4 regions of the Staphylococcus gallinarum genome follow, and region 1 is predicted to be linked to each of the others. Evidence: predicted binding sites of a transcription regulator. Region 1 holds the regulator's gene; each other region holds the start of a gene.
What was found. Region 1 encodes Rex, which represses fermentation and respiration genes when NADH is low (regulators of the CRP and FNR family bind a similar motif). Its sites were predicted from a motif close to TTGTGAAATATTTCACAA; they were not measured.

Region 1 (4,760 bases):
TCGCTGTATGTATACTAACTGATTAGGAAACAATGGATAAATTGATTTACCTAATTTTGCTAAGTGAATGGAGACATTTTCTCTGAATGATACATTTGATTTAAATCGCTTGATTAATGATTCATTCTTCACTTGATACATTTGCCTTAGAGTAGCGTATAAACGCATTTCACCAATAGAAGTGAAATTAAAGTTTATATTTTGAAATAACTGGTCCATATTTAAATCAGACCATGTTTTATCATCGATTAATTTGTCTGATTGATGCTGATGTTTGAATGTATCGTATTGATAATGATAACGATGGTATGGACGAATAAAGCACTCTAGTGGTTTTTGTCTATACCATAAGTTTTTAATATCATTCTTAAGACGGTAATTAATTACGATATTAGAAATAATCGCAATAATTAAACTAGCTAGAACAAAAGCAATAAAGAACCACAAAATCGTGGGCATGGTGAAACACAGTCCTTTCTCTCTATATAGTGAAGTCCTTTTTTATTATGACATTCATATAAAGAGATAACAATGTGGGTTCTTAATATTAAAACGTCTGAACAATGTCAATAGGGAACGTGCGTACTTATTAACAATAAGTGCATAAGTTGTGGATAAATAAGAAGATTAATGTGGATATGGAGTGTATTTCCAAAAAATCACAGCAATAAAAGTTACTTTTTACCTGTGTATAACTAGGATAACTTTGTGGATAGCTTACAATTCAAGGATTTTTATTGTGTATAAAAAAGTGTAAAATATATCCTATGAAAAAAGCCGATGTATTAAAATATACATTGGCTTAAGTGTAAGTCAGGATATTATTGTAATAATTCTTGTAATTCTGCCCATTCTGACATAACCTGTTCTAATTTTTGTTCGGTTTCTGCTTTTGCTATTGCAATATCATTTGCTTTATCTGGATTTGAAAAAATTTCAGGTTTAGTGAGTTGAACGTTTAAATCATCGATTTGTGCTTCGTAATCTTCAATTGCTAATTCACATTGTTCTATTTTACGAGTGATTTGTCGCTGTTCTTTCTTTTGTTGCTTTTGATCAATGTAATTATTTGTTTTAGGTGTATTGTCTATTTGTTGTTCTACCTGTGATTGTTCATGCTTAGATTTTAATGCTTCAGTTTCTTCTAGTTTATCAACATAATATTGATAGTCACCTAAATAGAGCGTGCCTCCCGTTGTGTCTAAATCAAATACTTTGTTAGCTAATTGATTGATAAAATAGCGATCGTGGGAAACAAATAACAATGTACCATCGAAATTTAATAAAGCTTGCTCTAACATTTCTTTAGAATCAATATCTAAATGGTTAGTCGGTTCATCCAAAATTAATACATTATTACGTTCCAGCATTAATAGTGCAAGTTGTAGACGTGCTTTTTCTCCACCTGATAAATCATTGATAACTTTTTTTACGTCTTCTTGTACAAATAAAAATCTGCCTAATACTGCTCGAACATCTTTTTCATTCATGGTAGGGTATTGATCCCAAATATAATCAAGAATTGATTTTGTTGATTTAAATTCTGCTTGCTTTTGGTCATAATAGCCAATCTTTAAGTTTGCACCTTTAGTGATGTCGCCTGAAATTTTTGGTTGGCGTTCTGCTATAGTTTTGATCAGCGTAGATTTACCAATACCATTTGGTCCAATGATCGCGATATGATCACCTTTGGTAATTTCTAAATTGATATTTGAAGTGATTGGTTCGTCGTAACCAATGGCTAAATTTTTTATATGAAAAACATCGTTACCCGTATTGCGTTCAAAATCAAATTCAATATTTGCACTTTTAGCATCTAAGATAGGCTTATTAATAAGTTCGATCTTTTCTAACATTTTACGTCGGCTTTTTGCCATACCCGAAGTTGATGCACGAGCGATATTTTTTTCTACGAATGTCTCTAATTTTTTAATTTCTGCTTGCTGACTTTCATACTCTTGCATCTTTTTTTGGTAATATTTATCTCTTTGTTCAATGAATTGACCATAATTTCCAACATAATGTTGTACATCACCAAGTGCGACATCATATATTTGATTAACAATTTTGTCTAAGAAGTACCTATCATGACTGATTATGATAATAGCGCCTTTAAAGTAATTTAAGTAACTTTCAAGCCATTGTGTCGTCTCCATATCTAAGTGGTTAGTAGGTTCATCTAATAGTAGCAGGTCAGGTTCATTCAATAACATTTGAGCTAAAGATAATCTAGTCTTTTGTCCACCACTGAAATCGTTAATTGGTCGATTGAAATCATCTTCCGTAAAGTTTAATCCATGTAATACAGTTTTAATTTTACTTTCATATTGATAGCCTTCTTGTTGCTCAAATTGGTTTGAGATACTTTCATAGCGCGCAATATGTGCTTTATATTCGTCAGTATCATATTCCTCTGCATGTTTAGCTAACCAATCTGTTTCAAATTTCATTTGTTCTTGCATTTCTTTAATATGTTCAAAGGGCTTCGTCATTTCTGCGATTACCGTTTGATTGGTATTTAAAGTCATTTGTTGTGTTAAATAACCCATTTTTAAATTTTTAATTTTTGATATATGTCCAGAATCATAATCTTCGACACCTGCAATAATTTTCATTAATGTAGATTTACCAGCTCCGTTACGTCCAACAATACCGATACGTTCCCCCGTCTTAACTTCTAAATCTACGTTGTTGAAAATATCATCCCCGTCGAATGATTTTGTAATATCGTTTAATTGTAATAATATCATTCGAATTTGCACCTCTCTATTCAAAATCTATTTTACCGTATAAAGCGTATGGATAAAACTATCAGTGTTTATTTTTATATATCATTAATGTATAATGTTGTAGTAATTATTAGATTATTTAGTATTATTATTTAAATTAGGGGGACATGATCTTGGCTAATCAAAGCGATAAGATTCCTCGTGCAACGTTGAAACGTTTACCGTTATACTACAGATTCGTCAATACATTAAAATCAAAAGGTATAGATAGAGTGAATTCAAAGGCAATCAGCGAAGGATTGAATATAGATTCTGCAACTATTCGTCGTGATTTTTCATATTTTGGAGAACTAGGAAAAAAGGGTTATGGCTATAATATCGATAGCTTATTACACTTTTTCAAAAATGAAATTAGTGAAAATGATGAAATTAAAATTGCCATTGTTGGTGTTGGGAACTTAGGTAAAGCATTGTTAACTTACAATTTCTCAATCCATGATGAAATGACAATAACGGAAGCTTTTGATATACGAGAAGATGTGATAGGTACTGAAATCGGTCAAGTAAGTGTTAGTAATTATGCAGATATTACCGAGGTTCTAGAACGTGAACAAATAGATATCGTAATCCTTACTACACCTGAAGATGTTGCGCAGCAAGTAACAGATAAGTTAGTAGATGTTGGAGTGAAGGGGATATTAAACTTTACACCAAGTCGTGTATCTACGCCATCTGATGTGCAAGTTCATCATATTGATTTAGGTATAGAATTACAATCATTATTATTTTTTATGAAAAATTATAGTAACAAATAATTTTAACAAACGAGTTTACTTATTTAATAGAGATAAGTAAACTCGTTTATTTTTGACTTACTTTTTGTTAAAGAAAGATTTCAATATTATCTTTTATTTGTACGGACAAAGATTAAAATATATTGACTTATACGGACAAATATAATACATTGTAATTGTAAACGTTTTCATAAAAAAGGGGTTAAGGGGGATTTTATGGAGCAGATAAACAATCCAATTGTAATACAGAGAGCAGATCCGTTTGTTTTTAAGGAATCAGGAACATATTATTTTACTGGTTCTTATCCGAAATATGACCGTATTGTTTTGAGGAAAGCATCGTCATTGAATGAGCTAAATGAAGCAAAAGAACATGTTGTATGGACTAAAGATTTAGATGGAGAAAAAAGCGCATTGATTTGGGCACCTGAAATTCATAAAATAAATGATAAATGGTTTATCTATTATGCAGCAGCACCAAATGATTACATTGAGGATGATACATTTAATCATAGAATGTTCGTCTTAGAGAATAGTAATGATGACCCACTTACAGATAACTGGATAGATAAAGGGAAAATAGATACAGGATGGGAAACATTTTCGCTGGATGCAACCGTTTTTGAATTAAATGGGCGTTTATATTATGTTTGGGCACAACAAGATATAGAGATACCAGGACACTCAAATATCTATATTTCTGAAATGGAAAATCCATGGACATTAAAAGGGTCACCAACAATGTTAACGATACCCGAATATGACTGGGAGTGTAAGGGTTTTTGGGTAAATGAAGGGCCGGCCATTTTAATAAAAGAGCAACGTATATTTTTAACATATTCTGCGAGTGCAACAGGTATTGATTACTGTATGGGAATGCTTGTTGCTTCTGTAGATAGTAATCTATTAGATGTTAATGCTTGGGATAAAGTTGAAGAACCTGTATTTACAAGTGCTATTGAAAATGGACAATACGGTCCAGGACATAATTCATTTACAAAATCTAAAGATGACTTGCATGATGTGTTGGTCTATCATGCTAGAAATTATACAGAGATTGAGGGCGATCCATTGTATGATCCAAATCGTCATGCACGTGCGCAATTAATAGAATGGTATAATGGTTGGCCGGATTTTGGTTCACCTGTTGTTGATACGCGTTCAACACCTCATTCTACCAAGGTAATTGGAAGTGATGCCATTGATTAATTTAAAGCGTATTACATTTTGGAGATTT
Region 2 (4,760 bases), 910 kb from region 1:
AGCGTTGTCATCATCGGGAATGATTTAACACCATCAGACACAGCTCAATTGAACAAAGAGTTTGTGCAAGGATTTGTAACGAATATTGGTGGTAGAACATCTCATTCTGCTATCATGAGCCGTTCATTAGAAATCCCGGCGATTGTTGGTACGAAATCAATTACTCAAGAAGTTAAACAAGGCGACATGATTATTGTTGATGGTTTAACTGGTGAGGTAATTATTGATCCGACTGAGGATGAAGTGATTGCTTATCAAAATAAGCGTGAACGCTTCTTTGAAGATAAGAAAGAATTACAAAAGTTACGCGATGAAGAAACGACAACAATTGATGGTAAGCACGCCGAATTAGCAGCAAATATTGGTACACCAGATGATTTAACTGGTGTTATCGAAAATGGTGCAGAAGGTATTGGTTTATATCGTACTGAGTTCTTATATATGGGAAGAGACGAAATGCCTTCTGAGGATGAGCAATTTGAAGCTTACAAGAAAGTATTAGAAACAATGAAAGACAAACGTGTCGTTGTTCGTACGTTAGATATTGGTGGCGATAAAGAGTTACCATATTTAAATTTACCTGAAGAAATGAATCCATTCTTAGGATATCGTGCGATACGTTTATGCTTGGATCAACCTGATATTTTCAGACCGCAATTGCGTGCATTATTACGCGCATCTGCATTCGGTAAGTTAAATATCATGTTCCCAATGGTTGCTACAATTCAAGAGTTCCGTGATGCCAAAGCATTACTTCTTGAAGAGAAGGACAATTTAACACAAGAAGGTGTTGAAGTATCTGATGATATCGAATTAGGTATCATGGTAGAAATTCCTTCTACAGCAGCTTTAGCTGATGTATTTGCTAAAGAGGTTGACTTCTTTAGTATCGGTACAAATGATTTAATTCAATACACTATGGCTGCAGATAGAATGTCAGAACGTGTATCATACTTGTATCAACCATATAATCCTTCAATTTTACGTTTAGTTAAACAAGTTATTGAAGCTTCTCATAAAGAAGGTAAATGGACAGGTATGTGTGGCGAAATGGCTGGAGATGAGATAGCAATTCCATTGTTATTAGGTTTAGGTTTAGATGAGTTCTCAATGAGTGCGACATCGATTCTTAAAGTGCGTCGTCAAATCAAAGGCTTAAGTCAAAATGAAATGGAAGAATTAGCAGATAGAGCAATTAATTGTGCAACTACTGAAGAAGTTACTACATTAGTTAATCAATATGCAAAATAATGCTAATAATTATGGATTGGGCAAAGAAATATAATTTCTAACGATCCATATGAAAACATATAAAATAGTAGGAGGATTGGTCGAGTTAATTGGCCAATTCTTTTTTTATTAATATAAATAGAGGCAACGTTTCAATTATGCTGAAACGTTGCCTCTATTTATATTTAACATCAGTCAATCATCATTGGATTGGAAAAATTAATTTAACTTTTATAAAAAAGGGTAGATATGTACAAAATGATTATATTTTTTCAATAAGATTCATTACGCTTCAATATCTAATGTACGATTAATTTTTTCCATATCAATTTGATACATTGGTTCATCATCAATGAGTATAAAAGGTGTCGCAAATGCATCATATTCCATCATTTCATTTCTATATTGTGCATTCGCAACATTTTTTTCTTCGAAAGCCACACCTTTGTCAGTTAGGTAACTTTTAATAAAAGTACATGGAGGGCAGTCATTCTGTGTATAAATTATGACACTTTTCATTTGAAGACATCCTTTCTTGAATCCACTTATATTAATATAAGAGAGTTTATTATATTTATCAAGTGTGTAATTTATATGCTTATAGTCATCAATTTGTCACTAATTTATAGTTAGAAATAATTTCAAAAATTATATAACGGGTTTATAATGGATGGAAGTTGTGATTTTTGTCACAAATAAAAATAAAAGGTGATAATATGGATTCAGTTGAATTAGCAAGATTTCTAACTGCAATGACGCTTGCAGTGCACATAATTTTTGCGACAATCGGTGTGGGAATGCCGCTTATGTTTGCAATTGCTGAATTTTTAGGTATTAGAAATAATGATCCTAAATATATAACTTTAGCAAAACGTTGGTCAAAAGGTTATACCATTACTGTAGCTGTCGGTGTTGTGACAGGTACAATTATTGGTTTACAGCTATCTCTATTGTGGCCTACATTTATGCAAATGGGTGGTCACGTAATTGCATTACCATTATTTATGGAAACTTTTGCATTCTTCTTTGAAGCAATATTCTTGAGTATATACTTATATACTTGGGATCGATTTAAAAATAAATGGACGCACTTTTGGATTAGTATACCTGTAATATTAGGTGGTTCATTTTCAGCGTTCTTTATCACTGCAGTTAACTCATTTATGAATACACCTGCAGGATTTGAAATGAAAAATGGCAAAATGATTAATGTGGAACCTTGGGCAGCTATGTTTAATGATTCATTCTTAGTACGTTCATTCCATGTTGTAGCGACAGCATTGATGACAATGGCGTTCGTGTTAGCTGCAGTAGCAGCATTTAAACTATTAAAGAATAAATTTGCTCAGGATACCGAATATCATAAAAAGGCACTTAAGCTTACGATGATATTAGGGTTAATTTTTACATTAGGCTCAATGTTAGCAGGAGATATGTCAGCTAAGTTTCTTCACAAAGAACAGCCTGAGAAGCTTGCTGCCTATGAGTGGCATTTTGATACTGAGTCTAAGGCAGATCTAGTGTTATTTGGTACTTTAGACGAAAAAACACAAGAAGTTTCGGGTGCTATTAAAATTCCAGGCGTATTAAGCTTTTTAGCAGATAATAACTTTAATACAAAGGTGAAAGGCTTAGATGAGTTCCCGAAAGAATTAAGACCACCTATGATAGTACATTACTACTTTGATTTGATGGTATTTATGGGTGTGTTCTGTATGGTTGTTTCAGGTGCCTATGTAATGACATTAGTCTTTAAAAAATTGAAGAAATTCACTTACTCCAAAGCTATGTTATATGGTGCGTTATTAACAGGGCCAGCAGCATTATTAGCGATAGAATTTGGTTGGTTCTTAACAGAACAAGGACGCCAACCATGGATGGTTAGAGGCTATCTTAAGGTTGCAGACGCAGCCACTCAAGCTGGTGGATTAACGTTAGTTACGGTATTATTCGCACTCTTATATATCGTTCTTATTGTTACTTCGTCTTATGTATTAATTAGGATGTTTAAACATAAGCCTGCTTATAAAGACGTTGAAAAACTAAAGCAAGAAAGAGGTGATTTATCATGATATTTGCATATATAGGAATCACAGTACTATGGTTTTTCTTATTTTGCTATATTATTGTTGCCTCTATTGACTTTGGGGCAGGATTCTTTACATTACACGCGAAAGTAACGAAACAAGATAAAAAGATAAATCATTTAATTGCAAGATACTTAAATCCTGTTTGGGAAGTAACGAATGTATTCTTCGTTTTCTTCTTTGTTGGAATGGTAGGATTTTTCCCAGACACTGCGAAATATTTCGGTTCAGTGCTATTACTGCCAGCCTCTATTGCTGTTATTTTGATTTCAATTAGAGGTAGCTTTTATGCATTTGAAAATTATGGTCCAGATACGAAATTACCGTGGTTAGCTTTATATGGAATTGCTGGTTTATTTATACCCGCCGCATTAGCTACGACATTAACAATTTCAGAAGGTGGCTTTATTAAAGAGCATGCCGGTAACATCGATTTGAATTGGGTGGAATTATTGTTAAGTCCATATGCATGGGCAGTGGTATTTTTAGCAGTCATTTCGGTATTGTATATTTCTTCTGGATTCTTAACATTTTATGCTGCAAGAGCGCGAGATACTGAAGCATATCGTTTACTTAGATATTGGTTCTTATTCTGGGGACCGCCGATGATTGCGATTTCGATATTTGTATTCTTATCTTTAAGAGTGCAAAATGAGACACACTTTATGAATGCAGTCACAAATTATTGGTGGATGTTCTTATTGAGCTTAATCTTCTTTATAGGTGCAATGATTTTAACATATCTAAAAAAAGGACACGGTGTAGCATTTATCTTTGTCATGTTGCAAATGGGATTCGCATTCTTTGGATACGGTGCAAGTAAATTGCCATATATATTAACCCCATATATTCATATTAAACATGGCGTGACTAATCCAAGTATGGCAATAACGTTAATCACTGCATTTATTTTTGCTTTACTTTTATTAATCCCATCGTTAATATTAATAATGAAATTATTTGTTTTTGACAAAGAATATGTCGAAGGCAAAAAATAACAGTTTTAATTAAAGAGGTGTAGGCAGTATTTGTTATCTAAGTTTTATAGTTAACAAACTGCTTATGGCCTCGATTTTTAAATTGGAGGACGCATATGGATAAAGAATATGTGGTAATTGGCTTAGGTCGATTCGGTGGCAGTATAGTTAGAGAATTAAATGCACTTGATATGGATGTAATGGCGATTGATTCAAATGAAGCACGTGTGAACGAATACAGTGACATTGCTACGCATGCTGTAGTTGCTGATACTACAGATGAAGCAGTAATGAAAAGCTTAGGTATAAGAAACTTTGATCATGTAATTGTCGCTATAGGTGAAAATATTCAATCTAGTACTTTGACGACATTGATCTTGAAAGAATTAGGTGTTAAAAAAGTAACAGCCAAAGCGCAAAATGATTATCATGCTAAAATTTTAAACAAAATTGGTGCTGATACGGT
Region 3 (4,760 bases), 930 kb from region 1:
ATTAAATCATGCAGATATCGATATTGAAGGTAAAGAAGCAGTAATTATTGGACGTAGCCATATTGTTGGACAACCAGTATCAAAATTATTGCTACAAAAAAATGCGACTGTTACGATTCTTCATTCAAGAACAAAAGACATGCATAAACATTTAAAAGATGCAGATATTATTGTAAGTGCCGTTGGTAGACCTGGTCTCGTTACAAAGGATGATGTTAAAGAAGGTGCTGTTGTTATTGACGTCGGAAATACACCTGATAAAAATGGTAAATTAAAAGGCGACGTCGAATATGATGAAGTGAAAGAAATTGCCGGTGCAATCACACCAGTTCCAGGTGGCGTTGGTCCAATGACAATCACAATGGTATTAAATAATACATTAATTGCAGAAAAATTACGTAGAGGTATTGAGTAAGATAATAGTCTGGATGTTAAGATATTTATCCAGTTAAAAAGGCAATTTCTATCGAATGTGATAGAAATTGCCTTTTCCTTTTATTAATAGCTACACAGGTGTTTGGCTTTTCGAACATCATAACCTATTCGTACTAAACAAATAATGATGTTTTCACTATAAAAATGCCACCCCAAGAGATTAATTTAATCTTAGGGGTGGCATTTTTCTGAGGTTTAACTCCCAGTCACTTCTATATATCATTTTTAAAGGGGTAACTTGGTTTTAACGTTATATAAATTATACACCAACACTTAATTTTGGAATAAATGATTCAAAATGTATACGCTCTGTTGCTACTCCAATTTCTTTTAATATACTGATGATGGATTTCAAGAACTCTGTTCCACCACAAACATAAATTTCTGTATCATCTGTTAAATACTGTTTTAAATATTCAGCATCGATATAACCATTTTGGTTTTTGTCGTGAATGATATAACTAGCATTATCTTCATTATTTGCAATTTCAGATAGCTTTTCTTGGAATGGAATTTGGTCAATATCATTCGTGTTTTGAATGAATTGTGCTGTTCCTTGACTAGATACAACGTGTCTAAACATTGGAACTAATGGTGTTACACCGATTCCTGAACCGATAAACAATTGTGGTTTAGACACATGATTTAATGTAAAGTCACCAACTGGTGCAGATAAATTAATCATATCACCAACTTTGAACTCATCGTGTAAAATTGTTGAAACTTCTCCTTCATTATTCTCTGTAACATCTCTTTTAACAGCAAAACTTAATTGATCAACATTACCTTCTACAATAGAATAATGACGTTTTGCACGATATGGTAATTTCTCACTTTCAACATCAACCGTAATATATTGTCCTGGCTCAAATTGACTTAAATCTATTTCAGTTGATTTAATCGTAAATAACTTAATATTGTCAGTAACTTGCTCTATATCAATGAGTTCGAATGGTTTGAAACCACTCCATGCCATTTGTTCATATATTTCTTTTTCAACTGAGATAAACACATTTGCAATTTCACCATAAGCTTTTGTCCAAGTTTGAACGATTGGATTATCATTTTCCAAACTTAGCACATGTTCAATTGCAGCAATTAAATTTTCACCAACTATATCATAACCTGCTGGCGGTACTTGTAGCGCACAATGCTTATATGCAATCTCTTTTACTACTGGTAAAATACGCGTTAAATCTTCAATGTTTAATGCAGCAGCTAATACACTTTGAGCTAATGCTGTGGATTGAAGGCCTCTCTTTTGATTCGTTTGGTTAAACATATTTTTTAATTCTGGATGTTGATTAAACATTCTTTTGTAGAAAAATGACGTGATTTCTGTACCTTTTTCTTGTAATACTGGCACCGTTTCTTTAATAATTGCTTTTTCGTTCTCTGTTAACATGCTTGACACTCCCCTAGCCATTTATTCTTTATTTCACAAATTAGTTTAATACAATTAATTTACATTTGAAAGGTTTACGTGATAAAATTCACAAAAAGTTCAATTTACTAAATTTTAACTGAAATTTTCATTTAAATTTAAAGTCGTACGGTATATTAAGACTATAGTATGATGATTTTAAACGTAGATTACAGTATAGTTAAGTTAAATAAATCAATGGCTTTCATTCGGAGGTTAGCGTTATGAACAAATTATTACAGTCTTTATCAGCATTAGGTGTTTCCGCAACGCTTGTTACACCTAACCTAAGCGCAGAAGCTACTGATAACTCTATTCCAGAATTAAAAGGTACAAAAGATACAATTATACATAAGGGAGAAGCATATCAACCATTAAAAGGTGTCCGTGCGTTTGACAAAGAAGATGGCGACCTGACACATAAAATAACTGTAGATGGTGATATTGATACTTCAAAGCCAGGAAAATATAAAGTCGTTTATAAAGTTGAAGATTCAGATGGTGCAATTGGAAAATCAACACATTATATAGAAGTAAAATAATCAACTAAATTACGTTAAATTGCTTCCAATATACCTATATAAACAACTAAAATTATCCATTCTATTAAAATATGGCACTTTTCACAAAATGTACACATAATTTTAACAAATCTTTAAAAGCCCGTCAGACCTTGAGTCTGTTGGGCTTGTTTTAATTTTACAATAATTTTTTCCTCAGAAAGACTTGTAAATATTGCGTAATATCTTAAAATTGATGGTAAGCCCTACAATTGTAGTATTAGGAGGTCAAAAAAGTGTCAAAATTTAAGTCTTTGCTTCTACTCTTTGGCTCACTAATTTTACTTAGTGGCTGTTCCAATGTAGAAGTTTTAAACCCAAAAGGGCCGATGGCAAGTGACTCGAAGTTCTTGATTATCTATTCAATCATCTTCATGCTTGTTATTATTGCCGCGGTGCTTATCATGTTCGCTGTATTCTTATTCAAATACAGAATAGGAAATACATCAGAATCTGGTAAAATGCACCACAACTCTTTACTTGAAACAATTTGGTTTATTGTTCCTGTGATTATCGTAATTGCTTTAGCCATTCCAACGGTTAAATCACTTTACGAGTACGAAAAACCACCGGCTAAAGAAGATGACCCACTTGTTGTTTACGCTACGAGTGCTGGTTATAAATGGTTCTTTAGTTACCCTGAAGAAAAAATCGAAACAGTTAATCACTTAACTATTCCGAAAGATCGCCCGGTTATCTTTAAACTCCAATCTATGGATATGATGACTAGTTTCTGGATTCCACAATTAGGTGGTCAGAAATACGCGATGACTGGTATGACGATGGACTGGACGTTAACTGCTGATAAAGAAGGTACGTTCAGAGGTCGTAACTCAAACTTCAATGGTGAAGGTTTCGCTCGTCAAACATTTGACGTTCACTCAGTAAGTCAAAGTAAATTCAAGGATTGGGTTAAAGATGCTCAAAGTCAAAAAGTATTAGATCAAGATACATTTGACAAGCAACTTTTACCTACTACTGAAAACAAAAACTTAACTTTCAGTGGTACGCACATGGCGTTTGTTGACCCTGCTGCAGATCCTGAGTATATCTTCTATGCTTATGATCGCTATAATTACGTACAAAAAGATCCAAACTTCAACTCTGAAAAGCAAATTACAGAGGATATATTAGATAAACCGGATCAACCTGCACGTAAACCGCAGATTACAAACGCTAACTACGAACGTCATGGTATGAAAGCCATGATCTTAGGCAACAAAGAGCCATATGATGGTAAATTCAAGAAAGATGAATCACATAATATGGACGAAATGGAAAAAATCTCAAAAGGTGCTAAAGATAAAGAAGCATCTAAAATTGAGAACAAAGATCAAGAGCATGGAGGTGGACATTAATGAATTTTCCATGGGATCAATTGATCGTTCATGGTAACTGGATGATTACAATGGCACAAATTGGTGCGCCATTCTTAGTTATCGGTGTGATCGCAGTAATTACTTACTTCAAGTTATGGAAATATCTTTACAAAGAATGGTTCACATCTGTCGACCATAAGAAGATTGGTGCAATGTACCTAATCTGTGCAGTATTAATGTTCGTTCGTGGTGGTATTGACGCATTACTTATTCGTGCTCAATTAACAATTCCAGATAATAAATTCTTAGAATCAAACCACTATAACGAAATCTTTAGTACGCACGGCGTTATCATGATTATCTTTATGGCAATGCCTTTCGTATTTGGTTTATGGAACGTAGTTGTACCATTACAAATTGGTGCACGCGACGTTGCATTCCCTGTATTGAACAGTATTAGTTTCTGGTTATTCTTCGCAGGTATGATTTTATTCAACCTTTCATTTATCGTAGGTGGATCACCTGCTGCTGGTTGGACAAACTATGCTCCACTTGCCGGAGAATTTAGTCCAGGACCTGGGGTTAACTATTACCTAATAGCAATCCAGATTTCTGGTATCGGAACATTAATGACAGGTATTAACTTCTTCGTAACAATACTTAGATGTAAATCACCTACAATGAAATTTATGGAAATGCCAATGTTCACTGTAACAACTTTCATCACTGCATTGATTGTTATCTTGGCATTCCCTGTGTTAACAGTTGCTTTAGCATTATTCACTACAGACAGAATTTTTGGAACAGCATTCTTCACCGTTGCTGACGGTGGTATGCCAATGTTATGGGCTAACTTCTTCTGGGTATGGGGGCACCCTGAAGTATATATCGTTATCCTACCGGCATTTGGTATATATTCTGAAATCATTCCTACATTTGCTCGTAAACGTTTATTCGGACACCAAAGCATGGTGTGGGCAACTGCAGGTATTGCATTCTTAAGTTTCTTAGTTTGGGTTCACC
Region 4 (4,760 bases), 340 kb from region 1:
CAACAACTTTAAACGCAGGCATTGTCTTTCCAGGTATTGCTTCTATTTCTCCTTTAGTCCAATCCTTAACAATACCGTTGACGTTCGCGATTTCTTGTTCTGAATCATGTGCAAGTGGTGCTGTTACAACATCTTTATAATTTCCTGGCATATATTTTTCAGCTGTTTCGGATACAGTTTTACTTAATAACTTAAAGATATCCCAATCTGAACGCGACTCCCATAACGGATCAATAGCTGGGTTAAATGGATGAACAAATGGATGCATGTCTGTTGATGAGATATCATGTTTTTCATACCAAGTTGCCGCTGGTAAAATAATGTCAGAATATAAAGGCGTTGATGTCATACGGAAATCTAAAGATACAAGTAAGTCTAACTTTCCTTCAGTATCATCTCTCCATTTAATTTCTTCTGGTTTATCATTTTCATTTGGATTTGCTAATAATCCTGATTTTGTTCCTAATAAGTGTTTCATAAAATATTCTTGGCCCTTTGCAGAACTTGAAATTAAATTAGAGCGCCATAAGAATAATGTTTTAGGATGGTTCTGTTTAGCATCTGGATCTTCTATTGCAAATTTAGTTTTACGTGCTTTTACAGATTCAACAGCACGCTGTATGACTTGTTCATTATTGAACTCTCCTGCTTCTTTCGCATCTTCACCAAAAGATAAACTATTTTTATCGAATTGAGGATAGGATGGTAACCATCCAGCTCTCGCTGCTAATACATTATAATCTGCTGGGTGCTTATGTTTAATGTGATCTGCTAATGGTGATTTCAAACTATCTACAGTTGATAATTCATATTTCCATTGGTCCGTAGCAAAATAGAACCAACTTGTTCCATTTTGTAATCGGGGAGGTGCTTGCCAATCTTTTGCAAAGGCAATTGTATTCCACCCTTCAATTGGTCTACATTTTTCTTGTCCTACATAGTGAGCCCAACCCCCACCATTTACACCTTGGCAACCACAAAGTAAGATTAAATTAATAATTGACCGATAAATCGTATCTGAATTAAACCAATGATTAATCCCTGCACCCATTATTATCATGGATTTACCTTCAGTATCGATGGCATTTTGTGCAAACTCACGGGCAACTTGTATAACTAAATCCTGTTTCACACCTGTAATTTGTTCTTGCCATGCTGGTGTGTAGTATGATGTTTTATCTTCATAACCATTGGCTTCTAACGCATGGTCAAAGCGTTTCACACCATATTGACTCGCCATTAGATCAAACACTGTAGTAATATATTTTTCTTCACCATTTTCCAAAGTAATCTTTTTGACGGGAATTGTTCTTTCAAAAATACCGTTTCCATTATTATCGAAATAAGGAAATTGAATATCAACGTGTTCATGGTCTAACTCAGCAAATGATAACAATGGATTAATCGGTTGCCCTTGTTCATCTTCAAGCTTTAAGTTCCATGCCTTACCTTGTTCCCATCTTTGTCCAATAGTTCCATTTGGTACAGTTAAACGCTCACTATTACCATCAAAAATAACAGGTTTCCAATCACCATTCGTTGTTTTAGATGTAATATCATTTTCCCGTAAAAAACGTCCTGCTTTATATCCTTTATCATCTTTATCTAACATGATGACAAATGGCATATCTGTATATTGTTTTGAATAATTGATAAAGCGCTCATTAGGATTATCAATATAAAACTCTTGTAAAATAACATGTGTCATCGCTTGTGCTACTGCTGCATCCGTTCCAGGGTTTGGAGATAACCAATTATCCGCAAATTTAACATTCTCAGCATAGTCTGGTGCTACTGATACAACCTTTGTTCCTTTGTAACGAACCTCAGTCATAAAATGAGCATCTGGAGTTCTAGTTAATGGCACATTTGATCCCCACATGATAATATATGACGCATTGTACCAATCACTTGATTCTGGTACATCTGTTTGCTCACCCCAAATTTGTGGTGATGCTGGTGGTAAATCTGCATACCAATCATAAAAACTTAGCATCTCTCCCCCAAGTAAACTAATGAATCGTGCTCCAGATGCGTAACTTAACATCGACATCGCAGGTATTGGTGTAAAGCCAGCAATTCTATCAGGTCCATATTTTTTAATCGTATATATGATTTGTGCCGAAATCAGTTGTGATACATCTTTCCAGTTTGTTCTAACTAAGCCACCTTTACCTCGTGCTTGTTTATAAATTTTGGCTTTTTCTTCATCTTCAACGATAGACGCCCACGCTGCAACAGTATTATCATGATGTTCCTTTAATGCTGCAGTCCATAACTCCCAAAGCTTTCCTCTTATATATGGATATCGAACACGTAACGGACTATATTCATACCATGAAAATGATGCACCTCTCGGACACCCTCTTGGCTCAAATTCAGGCATGTCAGGACCACAACTAGGATAATCGATTTGTTGATTTTCCCAAGTAATAACCCCATTTTTAACAAAAACTTTCCACGAACAAGAACCAGTACAATTCACACCATGTGTGGTTCTCACAACTTTATCATGACTCCATCGTTCTCTATACATTTTCTCCCATTCACGACTTTTGCTCTCTAAGATTGACCAATTACCATTAAATTTTTCTGTTGGTTTAAAAAATTTAAGCCCAAACTTTTTCATTTTATACACCCTCTCACAAGTTCGTTCCTTTTAACTGAAATCACTTCGCTTATTAATATATTTCATAAACATTGTACATTTTTTCACAATATACAAAAATTAGGGATTTTCCTAAATGCATAGGAAAATCCCCTTATTATTTTATGACCATGTTAAATGGTTACAATTTAAGTCATTCTATTCTTCATAATTTTATTTTTTTCCATCTATTATTATAAGGTTTAAAAGAAAAGAAAATGAAAGATATTTAATTGAATGATGTCCACTAATATTCACGAAGTAAACTGCAGTAGTTGTTTTATCGAGCATTAATAACCATTTTTGGTCAATCGTCTTAGATTTATACATAGTTATGTTTTTATGTGTATTTATTGTTACTTTACTGTTATTTTCGAATCAAAAGATTGTTTTAAATACGTTTCTATTAACGCCCTTTGTGATGGATGTAGTTGTTCTATATCATTAGGAAGTATCATACACCAGTCACCTTGCGCGTATAATTCAAAAGCCTTGTCAATCGCATGAGTACGTGTCCCTTGCACTAAATATTTTGTTCTATATTTGACCGTTAATCCTTCACCCATATTCAATTTACCAATAACATGTCCTATGATGATAAGCCCTGGTTTACTATTATTGGTGACATCCTTTAATTTATCTACAATATTTAATACTGTCCCTGTAACATATTGTTCCATTGGCCCTGTCACATCAAAGCATACAACAACGGGAAAATTAGTGTGTGTCTTGTTATAGATTTCTTTCATTATGCTATCAATATTTCTAATTCCCATATAAATCGCTAAGGTACCATAATTTAATAATCCATTGATATCGAAAGGTTTATCGGAATTATCTTTAAAATGCCCTGTAGTAAATGTCACACTCGTAGCTATATCACGTATTGTGAACCCTAAACCAAGATGTGCCATAGCTACAGTTGATGAAGTGATACCAGGTATAATGTCATAATCTATGTGCATCTTATTTAATATTTCTACTTCTTCGTATACTCTACCAAACACAGCCGGGTCTCCACCTTTAAGCCTCACAACTAGGTCATATTTCGATGCAGTTTCGATCAACAAGTCATTAATTTCATCTTGTTTAACATGTTTACTATAAGGTAATTTCCCAACATCGATAATGGGAATTTCCGGTCTTGCCAACTGTAGTATAAATGGATTTACCAAGCGATCATATAAGATTACATCAGCCCTTTTTATTAACTGTTCTGCTTGTCTTGTAAGTAATGTCGGATCTCCAGGTCCTGCACCTATAAGATAAACTTTACCGTAATTGATTACAGGCATACATAGACATCCTCGTCGATGATTTCTACTTTATAAGATTCTACACATCCGGTATCAGGTTCTTGAACTATTCCTGTCGTCAAATCTACCTTTTGATCATGAAGTGGACAGTATACAAATTCACCACTTACTATACCTTCACTCAATGGTCCATTTTTGTGTGGACATATATTATTGACCGCATAAACATTTCCACCCTCAGTTAAAAACAGACCAATTTCTTTATTCTCAACCAGTATTTTCTTACCGATCAATGGCTGTAACTCTTTCAAATGCGCTACTTTAATTTTTCTTTGTGCCATCTATTTATACCTCCTCAACTGCGAAGCGTGCTCTTTCTTTTTCCTGACTTGAAATTTGTCGCCAAGGTTCCGCTTGTACCACTTCTTTTGCTTCCATAATTCTCTGGAATAACTGTGTTTGTTGTGCTTCATTTAAAATGACATCTTTTACACGATCAAAACCAAGACGATTTAACCACGGTGCTGTACGCTCTGCATAAATACCTGTTTCTCTATAGTATTGCATCAATGCACCGCACAACTTTACGACTTCATCTTCGGTTTCAACTGTCGTTAGATACTGCCCTACCGTTACTTCAGTACCGCCATTACCACCTATATAGATTTGGAATCCATTTTCAACACCAATTACGCCAAAGTCTTTAACACCTGATTCGACACAACTTCTTGGGCAACCTGAAACGCCCATTTTAAATTTATGTGGTGTGTCTATATATTCAAATGTGCTTTCTAAACGAATCGCTAACTTAGTTGTATCTTGTGTACCAAATCGACAAAAAGATTTACCTACACAAC

Region 2: JN168_RS08755 (cytochrome ubiquinol oxidase subunit I) is a predicted target of Rex. The motif match lies at 1,908-1,925, and genes of this name have one in related genera.
Region 3: qoxA (cytochrome aa3 quinol oxidase subunit II) is a predicted target of Rex. The motif match lies at 2,470-2,487, and genes of this name have one in related genera.
Region 4: JN168_RS02640 (nitrate reductase subunit alpha) is a predicted target of Rex. The motif match lies at 2,701-2,718, and genes of this name have one in related genera.

Annotation. Positions count from the first base shown of each region.
Region 1 covers NZ_CP069082.1:967,408-972,167, forward strand. Annotated here, with positions in the region: gene JN168_RS04370 (MutS-related protein) at 1-459, opposite strand, end outside; gene JN168_RS04375 (ABC-F family ATP-binding cassette domain-containing protein) at 822-2,750, opposite strand; gene JN168_RS04380 (redox-sensing transcriptional repressor Rex) at 2,897-3,544, shown strand; gene JN168_RS04385 (glycoside hydrolase family 43 protein) at 3,740-4,732, shown strand; gene JN168_RS04390 (oligosaccharide MFS transporter) at 4,725-4,760, shown strand, end outside.
Region 2 covers NZ_CP069082.1:1,874,633-1,879,392, reverse strand. Annotated here, with positions in the region: gene ptsP (phosphoenolpyruvate--protein phosphotransferase) at 1-1,251, shown strand, start outside; gene JN168_RS08760 (glutaredoxin family protein) at 1,516-1,749, opposite strand; gene JN168_RS08755 (cytochrome ubiquinol oxidase subunit I) at 1,947-3,302, shown strand; gene JN168_RS08750 (cytochrome d ubiquinol oxidase subunit II) at 3,299-4,315, shown strand; gene JN168_RS08745 (potassium channel family protein) at 4,411-4,760, shown strand, end outside.
Region 3 covers NZ_CP069082.1:1,899,765-1,904,524, forward strand. Annotated here, with positions in the region: gene folD (bifunctional methylenetetrahydrofolate dehydrogenase/methenyltetrahydrofolate cyclohydrolase FolD) at 1-415, shown strand, start outside; gene JN168_RS08870 (globin domain-containing protein) at 695-1,840, opposite strand; gene JN168_RS08875 (DUF5011 domain-containing protein) at 2,083-2,400, shown strand; gene qoxA (cytochrome aa3 quinol oxidase subunit II) at 2,655-3,776, shown strand; gene qoxB (cytochrome aa3 quinol oxidase subunit I) at 3,776-4,760, shown strand, end outside.
Region 4 covers NZ_CP069082.1:623,556-628,315, reverse strand. Annotated here, with positions in the region: gene JN168_RS02640 (nitrate reductase subunit alpha) at 1-2,629, opposite strand, end outside; gene cobA (uroporphyrinogen-III C-methyltransferase) at 3,004-3,942, opposite strand; gene nirD (nitrite reductase small subunit NirD) at 3,933-4,244, opposite strand; gene nirB (nitrite reductase large subunit NirB) at 4,249-4,760, opposite strand, start outside.